4 regions of the Streptomyces sp. NBC_00223 genome follow, and region 2 is predicted to be linked to each of the others. Evidence: riboswitches for the same ligand, from Rfam matches in the RefSeq annotation. Region 2 holds a riboswitch; each other region holds the start of a gene.
The links. Region 2 has a riboswitch for cyclic di-AMP ahead of OHA30_RS31105 (M23 family metallopeptidase). Riboswitches for the same ligand answer to the same signal wherever they lie in the genome.

Region 1 (4,203 bases), 770 kb from region 2:
GGACGTGCCCTCGCGCGCCCTGATGGCCGCCTACCGGCTGCCCGAGGACGGCACCCGCGCGGGCGACGCCGCCGATCTGGCGCTGACGGTGCTGGGCGGCGGCGAGTCGTCCCGGCTGCACAACCGGCTGGTACGGCGGGACCGTACGGCGGTGGCCGCCGGGTTCGGGCTGCTGCGGCTGGCCGGGGCGCCCTCGCTCGGCTGGCTCGACGTCAAGGCGTCCAGCGGGGTCGAACTGTCCGCCATCGAGGAGGCGGTGGACGAGGAGCTGGCCCGGTTCGCCGAACACGGCCCGACGCCCGCCGAGATGGAGCGGGCCCAGGCCCAGCTGGAGCGGGAGTGGCTGGACCGGCTGTCGACCGTCGGCGGCCGGGCGGACGAACTGTGCCGGTTCGCCGTGCTCTTCGGCGACCCGCAGCTCGCCCTGACCGCCGTGCAGCGGGTGCTGGCCGTCACCGCGGAGGAGGTCCAGGCGGTGGCCGCGGCGCGGCTGCGGCCCGACAACCGCGCCGTGCTCGTCTACGAACCCACCGGCGGCGCGCAGTCCGGCGACGACGCCACCGAGCCGCAGGAAGACCAGGCCGCGATCGACCAGGACCAGGAAGAGGGCGAAGCGTGAGCGACACCGCCGCCGTCATGACGTTCCACCCGCAGCCGCAGGCCGGCGAGCCCAAGCCGTGGGCGTTTCCCGCGCCCGAGCGCGGCACCCTGGCCAACGGCCTGACGCTGCTGACCAGTCACCGTCCCGGCCGGCGGGTCGTGGCCGTCGAGGTGCTGCTCGCCGCGCCGCTGGACGCCGAGCCGGAGGGCCTCGACGGGGTCGGCACCATCATGGCCAGGGCGCTGTCCGAGGGCACCGACGAGCACACCGCCGAGGAGTTCGCGGCCGAGCTGGAGCGCTGCGGCGCCACCCTGGACGCGCACGCCGACCACCCCGGGGTCCGGGTCACCCTCGAAGTGCCCGCCTCCCGCCTGGACAAGGCCCTCGGGCTGCTCGCCGAGGCGCTGCGGGCCCCCGCCTTCCCCGACGACGAGATCAAGCGCCTGGTCGCCAACCGGCTCGACGAGATCCCGCACGAGCTGGCCAACCCCGCCCGCCGGGCCGCCATGGCGCTGTCCAAGGAGCTCTTCCCGGCCGAGCTGCGCTGTTCGCGGCCCCGCCAGGGCACCGAGGAGACCGTCCGCAGGATCGACTCGGCCGCGGTCCGCGCCTTCTACGAGGCCCATGTCCGGCCCGCGACCGCCACCGCCGTCGCGGTCGGCGACTTCACCGGCATCGACCTGCCGGCCCTGCTCGACAGCACCCTCGGCCGGTGGCGGGGCACCCCCGGCGAGGCCCGTCCGCGTCCGGCGATCACCGCGGACGACTCCGCGCGCGTGGTGATCGTCGACCGCCCGGGCTCGGTCCAGACGCAGCTGCTGATCGGCCGGACCGGCGCCGACCGGCACGACCCGGCGTGGGCCGCGCAGGTCCTGGGCACCTACTGCCTCGGCGGCACCCTCACCTCGCGTCTCGACCGGGTGCTGCGCGAGGAGAAGGGCTACACCTACGGAGTCCGGGCCTTCGCCCAGGTGCTGCTGTCGTCCGCGGACGGTACCGGCGCCGCGCTGCTGGCGATCAGCGGTTCGGTGGCCACCGAGGTCACCGGTCCCGCTCTCGCCGACCTCCGCCAGGTGATCCGCACCCTCGCCGAGGACGGGCTGACCGACGACGAGCGCGATGTCGCCGTGCAGAACCTCGTCGGGGTCGCGCCCCTGCGGTACGAGACGGCCGCCGCGGTGGCGGGCACGCTCACCGACCAGGTCGAGCAGCAGCTCCCGGACGACTACCAGGCCGAGCTCTACGCGCGGCTCGCGGCGACCGGCACGGTGGAGGCCACCGCCGCGGTGGTCAACGCCTTCCCGCTGGACCGCCTGGTGGTGATCCTCGTCGGAGACGCCTCGGCCATCGCGGACCCGGTACGTGAGCTGGGCATCGGACAGGTGACCGTCGTCAGCTGATCCGACCGTCGTACGTTCGCAGCCCGGAACCCCGGTCGCCCTCGTGGCGCCGGGGTTCCGGGCGTTTTGGTGCCGTGCGGGCGGTGCGGGGTGGTGTGGGCGCCGAAGGGTGATTGGTGCGCCTTGGTGTGGCGTCCACTACATATCAGCCGATCTGTTTGTCATACGCACGAGTGCCCGGTTAGCGTCAACGCCCGTCACCCGTCAGCACCAGCCGTGTCCTGCGGCCCCGGGTGCGCATCGCCGAGTCCCCGCACCCAGGGGAGCCGGGGACCCACGTGTCCTTGGGGTGAATCGGGACCCTCCGCCCAGCGGCGGTCCCGTAGGAGACCTTCCTGCTCCGAACCCGTCAGCTGACCCGGTAGGCGAGAAGGAAGGAAAGGAGCTCGCCTCCTCATGGCGTTCACCCCTCGACTGCCCGCGCCCAGCGGGAAGCACCGCCGTCCGCGCCGGGTCCGGGCCGGCGCCGCCGCCCTGGCCGGAGTGGCCGTACTCAGCGGGGCCGGGGCCTTCGGCGCCAACGCGATGGCCTCGCCCGGGCAGGCCGACCCCGCCCCCGCTCCGGTCCGCGACACCGCCTTCACCCGGGCCCCGGACGTCAGCGACTCGCTGGCGCACACCCTCGCCGCGCAGGCCGACGCCCAGCGCGAGGCCGCCGACGCCGCGCAGGCCAGGGCCGATCAGGCGCGCAAGGCCGCGCAGAAGGCTCAGGCGGAGGCCAAGGCGCAGGCCAGGGCCGAGGCCAGGGCGCGGGCGAAGGCGGCGGCCAAGGCGAAGGCCGCTGCCGCCGCGAAGGCCGCCGCCGAGACCAAGGCCCGCGCCGCGGCCGCGGCCAAGGCGGCGACGGCCGCCACACGTGACACGCTGACAGGCGCCAGCCGCTCCACCGCGCGTACCGCGCTCCCCGTGGACTCCGGCTACATGAAGCCGGTCGGGGACGCCGCGATCGGTACGGGTTACAAGGCGTCGGGTTCGCTGTGGTCGAGCGGTTCGCACACCGGTGTCGACTTCCTGGTGGGCTCGGGCACCCCGGTACACGCGGTCGCCGCGGGCACGGTGGTGTCGGCGGGCGCGGACGGCGCCTACGGCAACGACGTGATCATCAAGCACGCGGACGGCATGTACACGCTGTACGGGCATCTGACCCAGCCGCTGGTCTCGGCCGGCCAGACGGTCACGGAGGGTCAGGAGATCGGCGTCTCGGGCGCGACCGGCAACGTGACCGGACCGCATCTGCACTTCGAGGTCCGCACCACCCCGGACTACGGCTCCGACCTCGACCCCGTGGCCTACCTGGCCTCGCACGGCGTCACCATCTGACGCGTTCCCGCGTCGCGCCGCCGGTGGCGGCGCACCCCCGACCGAAGGCCCCGGTTCCTCCCGCCGGGGCCTTCGCGCGCGTCCGGAGGCATCCGAAGCGCGCGGAAGCACGAGGGGAGCGTCCGGAGCCGGGCAGTGGTGATCGCAAGCGCCGGCGGCCACCGGGCCGCCCGGACACCTTCCGCCCGCCTCCCCTCCCCGTCAGCCCCGGCCGGAAAGAGTACCGAATTCGGGGGCTGCTTTTCCATTCCCTCTTGTGCTGAAATAGAGTCGCGGCACAATACGGGGAAAGAACGGAGTCCTGCGATGCGGAATCGTACGTGAACGGGACGGACGGCACCGGCCGCCGTATCTCCGCCCAAGTGGTGTGCGCGGCGATCCGCGACGACATTGTCGGCGGTTTCTTCCCACCGGGCGGCCGGCTGACCGAGGAACTGCTCGCCCGGCGGTACGGGGTGTCCCGGGTGCCCGTGCGCGAGGCGCTGCGCACCCTGGAGTCCGAGGGCTTCGTCCGCACCCGCAGACACGCCGGCGCCTCGGTCGCCGAGCCGACCGAGCAGGAGGCGGCCGACCTGCTGGAGATCCGCGCGCTGCTGGAGCCGCTGGGCGCGGGCCGGGCGGCCCAGCGCCGTACCGACGCGCACCTGCGCGTGCTGCGCGGCCTGGTGCGGCTCGGCCAGGAGCGGGCCGGACAGGGGCAGCTGTCGGATCTGCCCTCGCTGAACGGCTGGTTCCACGAGACGCTGGCCCAGGCGTCGGGCAGTCCCACCCTGGCCGCGCTGCTCACCCAGCTGCGGCACAAGATCGCGTGGGTCTACGGCGACGACGGTTCGGCCCGGGCCGCGGAGTCCTGGGCGGAGCACGCGGCGATCGTGGACGCGG
Region 2 (4,203 bases):
CCGACCGTACGGCACCACATCTGCGCCACCCGCAGCGTCCCGGATCTGGTGGAGGCGGCGGTACGGCTCGGGGTGCCGGAGCGGGCCGACGAGGCGTTCGCCCGGTTCGAGCGGTGGGCCGAGCGGTCGGGGCAGGGCTGGGCGGCGGCGCTGGTGGCCCGCTGCCGGGCGCTGCGGGCTCCGGACGCGCGGGCGGAGGCGTACTTCGCCGAGGCGCTGCGCGCGCACGACCCGCACGGGCGGCCGATGGAGGCGGCGCGCACCGAGCTGCTGTACGGCGAGTGGCTGCGGCGGGCCCGGCGCAGCAGCGAGGCGCGCGGGCGGCTGCGGACCGCGCTCGACGCCTTCGAACGGCTGGGCGCGGCGCCCTGGGCGGACCGGGCGCGTACCGAACTGCGCGCCTCCGGAGCCTCGGTGACGGCTGGTCAGCAGTCCCGCTCGGTGGCCGACGAGGCCGGACTCACCCCGCAGGAGTCGCAGATCGTACGGCTGGCGGCGCGGGGGCTGTCCAACCGGGACATCGCCGCGCAGCTCTTCCTCAGTCCGCGGACGGTCGGCTACCACCTGTACAAGGCGTATCCGAAGCTGGGGGTCGTCTCGCGCGGCGAGCTGGCGCCGCTCTTCCCCTGACGGGCGCGCGTCTCCGCTGACGCGCGCGTGTCCGCGCAGGGGTGTGCCCGCCCGGTGATGGAGACCGGGCGGGCACGGTACGGCTGCCGCGTGGGCGCCGGGGGGTCCGGCCGGCTGTGGGGGTGGTTCAGCCGGCCGGGGCTCGTACGGGTCAGATGGTGACGCCGTGCGAGGCCATGTAGGCGACCGGGTCGATGTCGGAGCCGTAGTTCGGCGTGGTGCGGACCTCGAAGTGCAGGTGAGGTCCGGTGACGTTGCCGGTGGCGCCCGAGATGCCGATCTCCTGGCCCTCGGTGACCGTCTGGCCGGCCGAGACCAGCGGCTTCGTCAGGTGGCCGTACAGCGTGTACTTGCCGTCGGCGTGCTTGATGATCACGTCGTTGCCGTACGCGCCGTCCGCGCCCGCCGACACCACCGTGCCCGCGGCGACCGCGTGCACCGGGGTGCCCGAGCCGACGAGGAAGTCCACGCCGGTGTGCGAACCGCTCGACCACAGCGAACCGGACGCCTTGTAGCCCGTCCCGATCGCGGCGTTCCCGACCGGCTTCATGTAGCCGGTGGACGAGCTCGCGGTGGCGGCTGCGGTGTCCGTCGTGGACACGGTCGTGTCCTTGGCGGTGGGCTGCTGCGGCGCGGGCTTGGCGGGCGCGGGCTTCGCGGGCGCGGGCTTCGCGGGCGCGGGCTTCGCGGGCGCGGGCTTCGCGGGCGCGGCGGGCTTGGCCGGGGCCGACTCGGGCTTGGCCACGAGCGGCTTCTCGACGTGGGCGCCACGCAGCGTGAGGTGCTGGCCCGGGTGGATCAGGTTCGGGTCGGAGCCGATGACCGACTTGTTCTCGTGGTAGAGCCGGTGCCAGCCGCCGGGCACGTGGTGCGTGACCGCGATCTTCGACAGTGTGTCGCCGCTGACCACGTCGTAGGTCTTGGCCTTCCCGCCCTTGTGGTGCTCGGCGCCGTGCGCGGACGCGGTGGCGACGGTCGTCGTGCGGGCCTCGGCCGACGCGGCCGCGGGGGTGGCGGCCGACGCGTTCACGGCGCTGACCAGCGGCAGTGCGAGGGCGGCGCCTCCGGTGCCGGCGGCGATGCAGACACGGGTGAGGCGGTTGAGGCGGCGGGGCTTGCGATGCTGTCCCTTTGCGGGCATGGGGGATTTCCTCTCCTACGCCTGCGAGGTGAGCTGTCGGGTTCGGGCAGGAGATGCCCGGCCGCGCTGCGCTGTGGGTACGGCGCCGCGACTTCACCCCAAGCCGTCCCGTGGTACGGACGGCGGCTTACCTGGGTCCCCCGCTCCTGCCCTGAGTGCTCGGTGGTCCGGAGAACCGGGCGGCGGCAGGATTCGGCGTACCGCCCGGCGGATGGGATAGCGGGCGATGCCCGCAGAAATTGGAAGCTAGACGACTGCGTCGGGCGGGGGCAAGTGTGCGCCTCGCCGGACCTCCGCCGCGGCGGCGGGACGGTCACTCCTGGTCGTACGGTGCCGCCTGCGTGTGCGCGATCCGCTCACCCCGGGTACGGGTCCGCTCCCCGTCGCGTAACAAACCCCCCAAACCAACCACGCTCCGTACCCCCGCGACCCACCCCCGTATTCCCCCTGTGACACCCCCCACAACCCCCTCCGGAAAGCCCCCAAACCCCCCGACCTCCCCCGCCGCAACGGCGGCACGCGAGACAGCGCTGTCCGGCGGCGGTGCCAAGCGGGCGCAGCCCGAAATCCCTCCCCGCCGCGACGACGGGACGCGAGACGGCGCGGTCCCGCGGTGCCAAGCCACCCCAAGCCCCCGCAGGGGCGAGCTACGAAGCTCAACCGGCTCCAGGGCCCGGGACCGAGCCAGGCGCCCCCAGCAACCACCACACCGCCCGGACGGAGTCCGAAATCCTTTCCCGCCCGGACGACGGGACGCGGGACGGCAGGGTCCGGCGGCGGTGCCAAGCGGGCGCAGCCCGAAATCCCTCCCCGCCGCGACGGCGGGACGCGGGACGGCGCGGTCCGGCGGTGCCCAACCGCCCCAAGCCCCCCGCAGGGGGCAAGGTTCCGGGGCCCGGGCAACCACCACAGCGCCGGGGCGCAGCCCCGATCTCGCCCCGCCGCGACGGCGGGACGCGGAACGCCGAAGCCCGGCGGTGCCAAGCCGCCCTGCCTGGGCGCAGCCCCGATCTTCCCGCCACGACGGCGGTACGCGGGACGCGGAACGGCGCGGAACGGCGGTGCCCAGCCGCCCGGAGGGCCCCCGCAGGGGGCACAGGCCCGGTGGGGGCGCGCCACCGTACCCGGCTTCCCGACCGGAGGTCAGTACGTGCCGGCCGCCCCGCCCATCCGGGCATCCAGCGTCCGCGCGAGCCTGTACGCCACCGGCCGGAACCCCACCGCCGGCCAGTGCCCAGCGGCCAGCGGCGACCCCGAGCGCCACCGCGCCGACATGTACCGGTGCCCGTTGTCGTACGCCCACGCCAGCGCCGTCGCCAGCAGCACCCTGCTGATCCCCTCCCCCCGAGCGGGAGGCTCCACATACGCCTCCACCAGCTCGACGCACGACTCGGGTATCACCGGATCGGGCGCCGCGGGCCCGACCAGCACCATCCCGATCTCCTCCCCCCGCCGGGAGGCGATCCACGCGCCCCAGCGCGGATCGCCGAGCGCGTCGGCGTAGTGCAGCCGCAGCGCGGCCAGCGCCCCCTCCGGCTGCGGCTGGAACATCGCGGCCTCGCGCTGCCTGCGCGAGGACTCCGCGGCCATCCGGCCGATCTGCGGCAGATCCCCGAGCCCCGCCCGGCGGATGCCCAGGCCGTCCACCCCGCGCGGCTGCCGGCCGCGCGCCTTGACGGCCATCAGCCCGTGCACGAGTTCCCGCCCGAAGCCGAGGTCGGACCAGGGGTCCGTGGCGGTCTCCCCGGCGGGCACCTCGACGTAGTGGACGAACCGGCGGTCGGCGACGAGACGTTCGGCCACCCGGGCGTAGAGCCCGCGCAGCACCTCGCTCTCCCGCCCGGAGGGCAGCGCGTGGCCGCCGTGCGGGATCAGGGCGGCGCGCGGATGGCTGCGCAGCGCCGCGGGGTCGTCGGGCGCGAGGTCGAGCGGCACGGCGGCGAGGTGCCCGATCATGCCGCCGTCCGCGTCCAGCGCGCGTACCGCTTCGAGCCCGGGTGCGGAGTTGAGCCTGCCGAGCAGTTCCTCACCCCGTACCGGACCGTCGGCCAGCCAGGACCGCTGTGAGGGCGGGCGCCGCGCGCGGGCGAACCAGCGGTCGTACCGCTGCGCGGCCTGGGGTATGTGTTCGGTGGTCAGCGGCGCGATGGCGACAGTCATGGTGGTCGAGGACGCTAGCGGGGTGCGCGGTCCCACGGCAAGCGGGACCGCCGCCGCGTAGGTGATCAAGCCGAACGGCCGGGCTCCGAAAGGAGTTTCAGCCGGTCCAGGCGGGGTGCCGCGGGTCGTCCGCGCGGACCGTCACGTCGGCGGTCTCCTCCGGCAGCGCCTCGCGCGCGTAACGCTCGTACGCGGGCAGCGTCCACCGCTCGGCCTCCGCCGTCCGCCGCTCCAACGCGCCGCGCGACAGCCGCAGATGGACCGTCAGGTCG
Region 3 (4,203 bases), 3.8 Mb from region 2:
CGGCGGGTGCTGGTCGTGGTGTCGGAAACGCTCTCGACCGTCTACCAGCGGGCCGACGACGGCATCAACTCGGTCATCTACAAGCTGCTCTTCTCCGACTCGGCCGCCGCCTGCCTGGTCACCAGCGACCCGATCGGGCCCGGCCCGGTGGTCGAGGACACCTTCGAGTTCTGGCTGCCCGGCAGCACCGCCGCGTACTACCTGCGGGTCGAGGCGGACGGCTACCACTTCGACAGCACGAAGGCCGCGGTCGACGCGGTCGGCGAGGTCATGCCGGAGCTGGCGAAGTGGACGCCCGACCCGGCGTTCGGCGTCATCCACCCCGGCGGCCCGGCCATCCTGGACCACGTGGTCAAGGGGCTGGACGCCGCCGACGACTTCGTACGGCACTCGCGCGCGACCCTGGCCGCGCGGGGCAACGGCGGCGGGGTGGCCATCCTCGACGTCCTCCAGCGCACCTTCGACGACGAACAGCCCCCGGCGGACGGCTCCACGGGCCTGGCGGCCGCCTTCGGCCCCGGCTTCGTGACGGCGGCGCTGCGGCTGCGCTGGCGGTCGTAGGGCCCCCGCGGCGGCGGCACCGCGGCCGCGGGTTAGCCTCGGACCGTGGCGAATCGGGCTGAGGAGGACACGATGGCTGGGGTTTCCGCGAGTGTGGTGGCCGCCGGTGGGCTGATCGGCGGCTACGGGATCGCCCGGTGGACCAAGCGCCGCGAACTCGGCGGCGTGGCGCTGGTCGCCGCGGGCGCCGTCGCGGCGCGGCAGTGGAGCAGGGACGCCGGGAGCGGCACGGCGGCGGGCCTGACGGGGGCGTACGTGGCCGCGTTCGCGGGCGCCCACCCGCTGGCGAAGAAGATCGGCTCGTGGCCCGCCGTCTTCACGACGGCGGCCACGGTGGCGGCCCTCTCCTGGACCTTCTCGGACCGCCGCACCAAATAAGCACCAGCCCCGGCCGGCGCTTGAGGCCAGAACAAGCCCGCCCGGCGACTGAGGGCCCGAACGTCAGACGGCCACGTCGTGCCCGCGCAGCCACGGCAGCGGGTCGACGGGAGCCCCGCCACCGGGCCGTACCTCCAGGTGCAGATGCGGCGCCGGCACATTCCCGGTCGCCCCGACCCGCCCGACCGTGTCGCCCGTCGTGACCTGTCCCTCGGTCACGACCATCGTCGACAGGTGGCAGTACCAGAGCTCCGTACCGTCGTCCAGCGTGAGCACGACCCGGTAGCCGTACGACCCGGCCCAGCCGGCCGACGTCACCGTCCCGGTGTGAATCGCGTGCACGGGCGTACCGGTCGGCGCGGTGAAGTCCTGGCCGGTGTGCAGATTGGCCCACAGGTCGGCCTCGCCGAAGCCCGCGGTGAGCGTGTAGGAGGCCACCGGCTTGATGTACGAGACGGCGAGCAGCGCGAGGCGCTCCTCCTCGGCCCGCGCGGCGGCTTCCGACTCGGCCTTGGCCTTCGCCTCGGCGGCGGCCTTCGCGGCGGCGGCCTGCTCCCGTACCTTCCGGGCCGCGGCCTCCCGGGCCGCGTCGCGCTCGGCGGCCTCACGCTCGGCCTGGGCGACGGCCTCGCGCTGCGCGGCGACCTGGCCGAGGATACGGGCGCACAGCGCCTCACCGGGGTCCTGGGCGCCCGCGGGGGCGGCCTCGGACGCCACGGCCGACGCGGCCTCGGCCGGCGCCTCCTCGGGCGCCGGTACGTCGGCCGCCTCGGGCCGCGCCGGATCCTCGTCGTCCCGCAGCCGCCCGCCGACCGCCGTGGGGTCGTACGACGGTGTCCCGGCCAGCGGCGCGCCGGCGACGGCGTCCGTCAGCGAGAAGGGGACGGGTACGGATACGGATACGGGGGCCACGGGCGCGGCCTGGCTCCCCGTGATGTCGGCGAAGTCGATCCCCGCGGTGCCCCGGGCGGCGGTGCGCTGCTGGGGAAGGCGGTGCGGATCGCCGGCGGCCTCGGACACGAACTGCTGCGCCGGGGCGGTCGAGGGCGTGGACGGTGCCGTGTGCGCGGAGGGCGCGAAGTAGTCCCACTCGGGGGCGGTGTCGCCCTCCGGTCGGGCGGGGGCGTAGGCAGGCTGGTTGGACGCCACTGCGGGCGCACTCCTTTCCTTCCTTCTCGCCTACCGGGTTAGCTGACGGGTTCGGAGCAGGAAGGTCTCCTACGGGCCTGACTGCTGCCCGATTCACCCCATGTTCTGGGTCCCCGGTTCCCGCGGACGGGATTCGGCAAGCGCACGGTTTGCCGCCTCTGCGGCGGCGATGACAACCGCGCTGCGTTATCGAACGTTAATAGAGCCGGAGGCGTTTTCCAAGCCGTATCGAAGAGTTGAACGCGGGAACCAATCGGACATGCGACGCGTAGAACCGACAAAGCGGTCAGTCGACGTGGCCGGGCAGTGATGTGAGTGTGTGTCAGTTGTTATGCGGAGGTGTCCGAATGGCTACCCTTGGTGAACGGTTGATCGCGGATGGGTCGGGGAGGCGACAGGGCGTGCGGAGCGCCCTTCACCGGTATGGACCTCTGCCGATGCGCGAATCGCTTGGCAGGTCAAGGGCGTGGGCCCCACGATGGGCAGGCTCGACGTTCTTGTCATGCACCCGTCCGCATCTCGATGTATCAGGGAGCCCGTCATGGAACGCGCCAGCCGTCACCAACTCCCCCGCACACCGGCCCGATCCGGCCACTCGGGCTCGGCGACCGGTGCCACGCCCGGCGCCCCCGGTGACCGCCCCTCGCCCACCCGCCGCTCACTGCTGCGCGGCGGTCTCGTCCTGGGCGCCGCCGCCGGCGCGGCCCTCGCGGGTGAGCTGTGGTCCGGGGACGGGCCCGCCGCCGCGGCGACCGTCGACTACCCGTCCGCCACCTGGGCCCCGGCCAGCGGCGCCAACTTCACCGCCTCGAACCGCCCTTCGACCTATCCGATCGAGCTGGTGGTGATCCATGTCACCCAGGAGACCTTCGCCGACACGATCCGGCTCTTCCAGGACCCCGCCCACGCGGCCGCCGCGCACTACGTGGTGCGGTCCGCCGACGGCGCGATCGACCAGTGCGTCCGTGAGCACGACGTCGCCTGGCACGCGGGCAACTGGGACTACAACACCCGCAGCATCGGCATCGAGCACGAGGGCTGGGTCGACCAGCCGTCGTACTTCACCGCGGCGATGTACCACGCCTCCGCCGCCCTGACCGCGGCGATCTGCGACCGGTACGGCATCCCCAAGGACCGCGACCACATCATCGGCCATGTCGAGGTGCCCGGCACCGACCACACCGACCCGGGCCCCAACTGGGACTGGGTCCGCTACCTCCGCCTGGTCAACGGGGTGTGAGCGGGAACATCGCGGTCAGCCGGGGCAGCCGGCGGCGGGACTCGGCCTCGTCCAGGGCGCTCCAGCGCCGGCCCCTGGGCGCGGCCGCCCGGCGTACGGACCCGGTCGCGCCCGCCGCCTCAAGTTCGGCCTCCAGCAGGTCCCGGGCCGCGGCGTGGAAGGCGTCGCCGAAGTCCGTGAAGGGGGCGGTGAGCCGTTCGTACGCCCGCGGGGCGAGGTGGGCCAGCGACTCCCACTGCGGGCGGTCGGCGGCCGCCCACGCCTCGCGCGGGCGACCGGACAGCCGCAGCACCTCGGGGGCGTAGGCGAGGACGTCCGGGTCGGCGACGGCGGCCTCGAAGACCGGCCGGCCCAGGCCGACCATCCAGCGCTGGAACCAGCAGAAGGTGTCGTCGGAGCACCAGCCGCCGAAGATCCGGTCGGCGGCGGCCCACAGATTCCAGCTGTACGCCTCGCCGGTCACGTACTCCAGACACGCCTGGAAGCGGATCACCTCCGGCGGCGGCAGGCGCAGCAGCGCCTCGCGGAGCCGTGTGTCGCGTCCGTCGCCGCTGAGCCCCTGACGGCGGCAGTCCGCGATCAGGGTCCAGAAGTAATCGGTCTCCATGCCGGGGACTATGCCAGGGGCCACTGACCTGGAAACGGTAATTCCACGTGGTGGACGGGTAATTGACGGCCGATCAGCCCGCCTGGCCGATCCCCGCCCACCCCGCCGCCCCACGGCCCCCACCGGCCACCCCGCCGCCCCCACCCGCCTCCGGGAGCCGTCACCCGCCCCTCCCGACGCACGCCCGCCCGGCGCCCTGCGCCCGCCAGGCGGCCCGGCGGACCTCGGCGCGCGCTCAGACGAACTTGGCCTCGATCTCCGCGAAGAA
Region 4 (4,203 bases), 2.1 Mb from region 2:
CGCCGGTAGTGCTCGGCGACGTCGGGGAACGCCTGGAGCAGATTGACCGTGGTCATGATGATGTCGTCGAAGTCCAGCGCGTTGGCCTCGCGCAGCCGCGCCTGGTACATCGCGTACGCCTCGGCGAGCTTCTTCTCGAAGGAGTTCTCCGCCTGGGCGGCGAAGGTCTCCTCGTCGATGAGTTCGTTCTTGAGGTTGGAGACCTTCGCGCTGAAGGACTTCGGCGGGAACTGCTTGGGGTCGAGGTCCAGGTCCCGGCAGACCAGCGCCATCAGCCGCTTGGAGTCGGCGGCGTCGTAGATCGAGAAGGACGAGGTGAAGCCCAGCACCTTGGACTCGCGGCGCAGGATGCGGACGCAGGCGCTGTGGAAGGTGGACACCCACATGGCCTTGGCGCGCGGGCCGACCAGCTCCTCGACGCGCTCCTTCATCTCGCCCGCGGCCTTGTTGGTGAAGGTGATCGCGAGGATCGCGCCGGGGTGCACCTGGCGGGCGCCGAGCAGATAGGCGATGCGGTGGGTGAGCACCCGGGTCTTGCCCGAGCCGGCCCCGGCGACGATGAGCAGCGGTCCGCCGGCGTGCTCGACGGCCGCGCGCTGCTGCTCGTTGAGCCCTTCGAGCAGTTGCGCGGGGTCGGTGGCCGGGCGCGGTGCGCCGTCCCGGTAGTACGCGTCGCGCTCGGGCGGCGGCCCGTCGAACCGGTCGCCGAAGAGGCTGTCCGGTACGTGCTCCGGCCCGCCGTCGTCCTCCGGCGGCGGGGGCGCGGAGTCGACCGGCCCATGGGCGGCGGAGTCGAGGCCGGCGAGGAAGTGTTCGTCAAAGAGGCTGCTCATCGCCTCCCGAGTCTAGGCGTCCCCACCGACAGTCCGGCCCGGTTCACCGAAGGACCCGGCGGAGGTGTCCGTACGGGCCCGCGGCGCCGCCCCGCGCCCGTCCCCTCGTAGCCCGTCCGCCACCCTCCGTCACAACTCTCCGCGATCGGCAAAAGATGACGAAAAGGTATCGGGCCTATCGGACATCGGCCTTTCCAGTGGTACCGGGCGTTGGCTACGGTTCCGCACCAACCGCATCCAGGCAGCGGCCGAGAGGAGTCCGCCCGCAATGGCGACACACCGTAAGGCCCGTACCGCGCTACTCAGCTCCCCCGGCCCGCGCGCGGCCGTGGGGCTCACCACAGCCGCCCTGGCCACCGTGACCCTGCTCACCGAGAGCGCGAACGCCGCGCCCGCCAAGCCCGCGCAGCCGTCGATATCCGAGGTGAAGGCGAAGGTCGACTCGCTGATGCACCAGGCCGAGGTCGCCACCGAGCACTACAACGGCGCCAAGGAGCAGACCGACCAGCAGAACACGAAGGTCAACAAGCTGCTGGCGCAGGCCGCGCGGAAGACACAGCAGCTGAACGACTCCCGGCGGTTGCTGGGCCAGTACGCGGCCGCGCAGTACCGGGCCGGCGGCGACGACTCGGCCGGGCGCTATCTGCTCGCCGCCGACCCGGAGAGCCTGGCCGACCAGGCCCATCTGACCGATGTGCTCGGCCGGCGGCAGAAGCAGGCCGTGGAGTCCTACCGGGTGCAGCAGGCCGCGGCCACTCAGCAGCGGATCGAGGCGGCGCAGAGCCTGGCGACCCTCACCACGCAGCAGGCCGGACTGCGGACGGCCAAGAAGGACGTACAGACCAAGCTGGGCGCGGCGCAGCACCTGCTCAACACGCTGACCGCGCAGGAGAAGGCGCGGCTGGCGGCGCTACAGGCCGAGCAGGAGGCCGAAGCGCGGGTGAAGGCGGCCGCGCTGGCGGCGAAGGAGAAGGCCGCGCGGCAGGCCGCGGCCGCCAGGGCCGAGGACGCCCCCGTGCCGGCCGCCAACTCCTCGGTCGCCGACCAGGCCATCGCCTTCGCGCGCAACCAGCTCGGGAAGCCGTATGTGTGGGGCGCGACCGGGCCGGACTCGTTCGACTGCTCGGGCCTTACCCAGGCGGCGTACAAGGCGGCCGGGATCGAGCTGCCGCGGACCACGTACGACCAGGTGGACGTCGGCACCCGGGTGTCGGAGTCGGACCTCCGGCCGGGCGATCTGATCTTCTTCTACAGCGACGTCAGCCATGTCGGGCTCTACATCGGCGACGGCCAGATGATCCACGCCCCGCACACCGGCACGGTGGTCAAAATCGCCCCGATCACCGAAATGCCGTTCTATGCGGCGGCGCGCCCGTATTGATCCCTTGAGGGCGATCGGAGCGCATTGGGCGGTAATGGGTAACGATGCCCCGCACAACCCGTAAGATCACAAAGCGATTTCGGTCACATTGCGATCTAAACTTCCCAAGCCTTGCGCCAGTTGACTACCGTAGCCCGCTAGGTGGCTCGTTCCCCGCCGGTGAAGGTGCCGGCAGCCAGCCGCCTCCGCCTAATCCGGCGACAGCCGGAACCGGGGACCCACCAGCAGTTTGGGGTGAATCGGGGCAGGCGCCGACAGGCGTCCGGCCCGTAGGGCTACCTTTCCGGCCCGAACCCGTCAGCTAACCCGGTCGGCGGCGCATGGAAGGAGTCGCCTCCTTGGCGTCGCACCGCAAGCCGCGCACCCACATACTCTCCTCGGCCGCTCCGCGTGCCGCCGTGGGTATCACCGCCGCGGCCCTCGCCTCGGTCACCCTGCTCAGCGAGAGCGCCACTGCCGCGCCGGCCAAGCCCTCGCAGCCCTCGATCTCCGAGGTGAAGCAGCAGGTCGACGACCTCAACGAGCAGGCCGAGATCGCGACACAGCACTACGACCAGGCCAAGGAGAAGACCGAGAAGCAGCGGGAGAAGGCCAACCAGCTGCTCACCCAGGTCGCCCAGAAGACCCAGAAGATGAACGAGACGCGGCGGGTGCTCGGCCAGTTCGCCGCCGCCCAGTACCGCGACGGCGGCCTGGACCAGACGACCCAGCTGCTGCTCTCCGACAACCCGGAGCAGTTCTTCCAGCAGTCGCACCTGATGGACCGGGTCTCCGCCACGCAGGAACAGGCGCTGGAGGACTTCAAGATCCAGCAGGAGCAGGCGTCCATCCAGCGTGCCCAGGCCACCGCGAGCCTGAACGAGCTGACCACCGCGCAGAACAAGCTCGCCACCGAGAAGAAGAACCTCCAGACCAAGCTGGCCGCCGCGCAGAAGCTGCTCAACAGCCTCAACGCCGAACAGCGCGCCAAGCTCGCCGCGATGCACCCGAAGGTGGCGCCGGTCTCGTCGTCGTCCTCTTCTTCCTCTTCTTCCTCCTCCTCGGCGTCGAACGCGAGCTACACCTACAACGGTCCCGCCTCCGGGCGCGCGGCGGCCGCGATCGCGTTCGCGATGGCCCAGCGCGGCAAGCCGTACCGCTCCACCGGCACGGGCCCGGACTCGTACGACTGCTCGGGTCTGACCCAGGCGGCCTACCACGCGGCGGGCATCACCATCGGGCGGACGACCTGGGACCAGGTCAAGGACGGCACGGCGGTCTCGCAGTCCGAACTGCGCCCAGGCGACCTGGTGTTCTTCTACTCCGGCATCAGCCATGTCGGCATCTACATCGGCAACGGCCAGATCGTGCACGCACCGCACACCGGGGCGGTCGTGGAGGTCGGGCAGATGAGCTGGATGCCGTTCGCGGCGGCGCGCCGGATCGCGTAAGGCGCCGCCTCCGGGCGCCGGGTCGCGTCACCGCCGCTCTCGACTGCCGAGCGCTCAGCGCAGCCGACGCTCTCGGCCGCCGAGCGCTCAGCGCAGCACCAGCAGGTCCATCCAGCTCGTCGCGGGCGCGTCCGGGTCGGCCGCCCGCAGCCGGGCCGTGCCGCGCGCGAACTCCTCGTCGCTCAGCGCCCGCAGCTTGGAGTCGGCGTCCCGGCGCAGCCGGTCCGCGTACTGCCCGAGGTTCGCGGCGCTCTCCTGCGGTACGGCGGCCAGGCTCACCCGGGTGAATCCGGCCGGCGCGAAGGCCGCGCAGACCTGCTCGACGCTCGCGTAGTCGGCGATGCCCCGGGCGGTCTCGGGGAAGAACCGCACCCGCAGGTCGTTGTCGGCCCGGCCGGGGAAGATGTTGCGGATCAGCACGGGGGCCTGCGGCCGGAGCGCCCTGCGCAGTTCGTGGGCCGCGGCCGTGAGGTCGCCGATGTGGTGCAGGACCGAGCCGAGCCAGGCCGCGTCCGCGCAGCCGTCGGCGACGGGCAGCGCCTCGGCGCGGCCGTCCAGC

Region 1: another riboswitch for cyclic di-AMP. It lies ahead of OHA30_RS27805 (M23 family metallopeptidase); the one in region 2 lies ahead of OHA30_RS31105 (M23 family metallopeptidase).
Region 3: another riboswitch for cyclic di-AMP. It lies ahead of OHA30_RS14635 (M23 family metallopeptidase); the one in region 2 lies ahead of OHA30_RS31105 (M23 family metallopeptidase).
Region 4: another riboswitch for cyclic di-AMP. It lies ahead of OHA30_RS22225 (C40 family peptidase); the one in region 2 lies ahead of OHA30_RS31105 (M23 family metallopeptidase).

The regions. Positions count from the first base shown of each region.
Region 1 is NZ_CP108109.1:6,510,545-6,514,747, forward strand. It holds gene OHA30_RS27795 (M16 family metallopeptidase) at 1-619, shown strand, start outside; gene OHA30_RS27800 (M16 family metallopeptidase) at 637-2,001, shown strand; cyclic di-AMP (ydaO/yuaA leader) riboswitch at 2,233-2,383, shown strand; gene OHA30_RS27805 (M23 family metallopeptidase) at 2,398-3,321, shown strand; gene OHA30_RS27810 (GntR family transcriptional regulator) at 3,642-4,203, shown strand, end outside.
Region 2 is NZ_CP108109.1:7,277,679-7,281,881, reverse strand. It holds gene OHA30_RS31110 (helix-turn-helix transcriptional regulator) at 1-630, shown strand, start outside; gene OHA30_RS31105 (M23 family metallopeptidase) at 782-1,771, opposite strand; cyclic di-AMP (ydaO/yuaA leader) riboswitch at 1,775-1,946, opposite strand; gene OHA30_RS31100 (GNAT family N-acetyltransferase) at 2,915-3,931, opposite strand; gene OHA30_RS31095 (uridine kinase) at 4,029-4,203, opposite strand, start outside.
Region 3 is NZ_CP108109.1:3,512,121-3,516,323, forward strand. It holds gene OHA30_RS14625 (PhlD) at 1-561, shown strand, start outside; gene OHA30_RS14630 (hypothetical protein) at 634-939, shown strand; gene OHA30_RS14635 (M23 family metallopeptidase) at 1,003-2,088, opposite strand; cyclic di-AMP (ydaO/yuaA leader) riboswitch at 2,101-2,237, opposite strand; gene OHA30_RS14640 (N-acetylmuramoyl-L-alanine amidase) at 2,630-3,328, shown strand; gene OHA30_RS14645 (DUF4240 domain-containing protein) at 3,315-3,935, opposite strand; gene OHA30_RS14650 (hypothetical protein) at 4,171-4,203, opposite strand, start outside.
Region 4 is NZ_CP108109.1:5,221,708-5,225,910, reverse strand. It holds gene pcrA (DNA helicase PcrA) at 1-833, opposite strand, end outside; gene OHA30_RS22230 (C40 family peptidase) at 1,102-2,214, shown strand; cyclic di-AMP (ydaO/yuaA leader) riboswitch at 2,391-2,545, shown strand; gene OHA30_RS22225 (C40 family peptidase) at 2,553-3,644, shown strand; gene OHA30_RS22220 (class I SAM-dependent methyltransferase) at 3,732-4,203, opposite strand, start outside.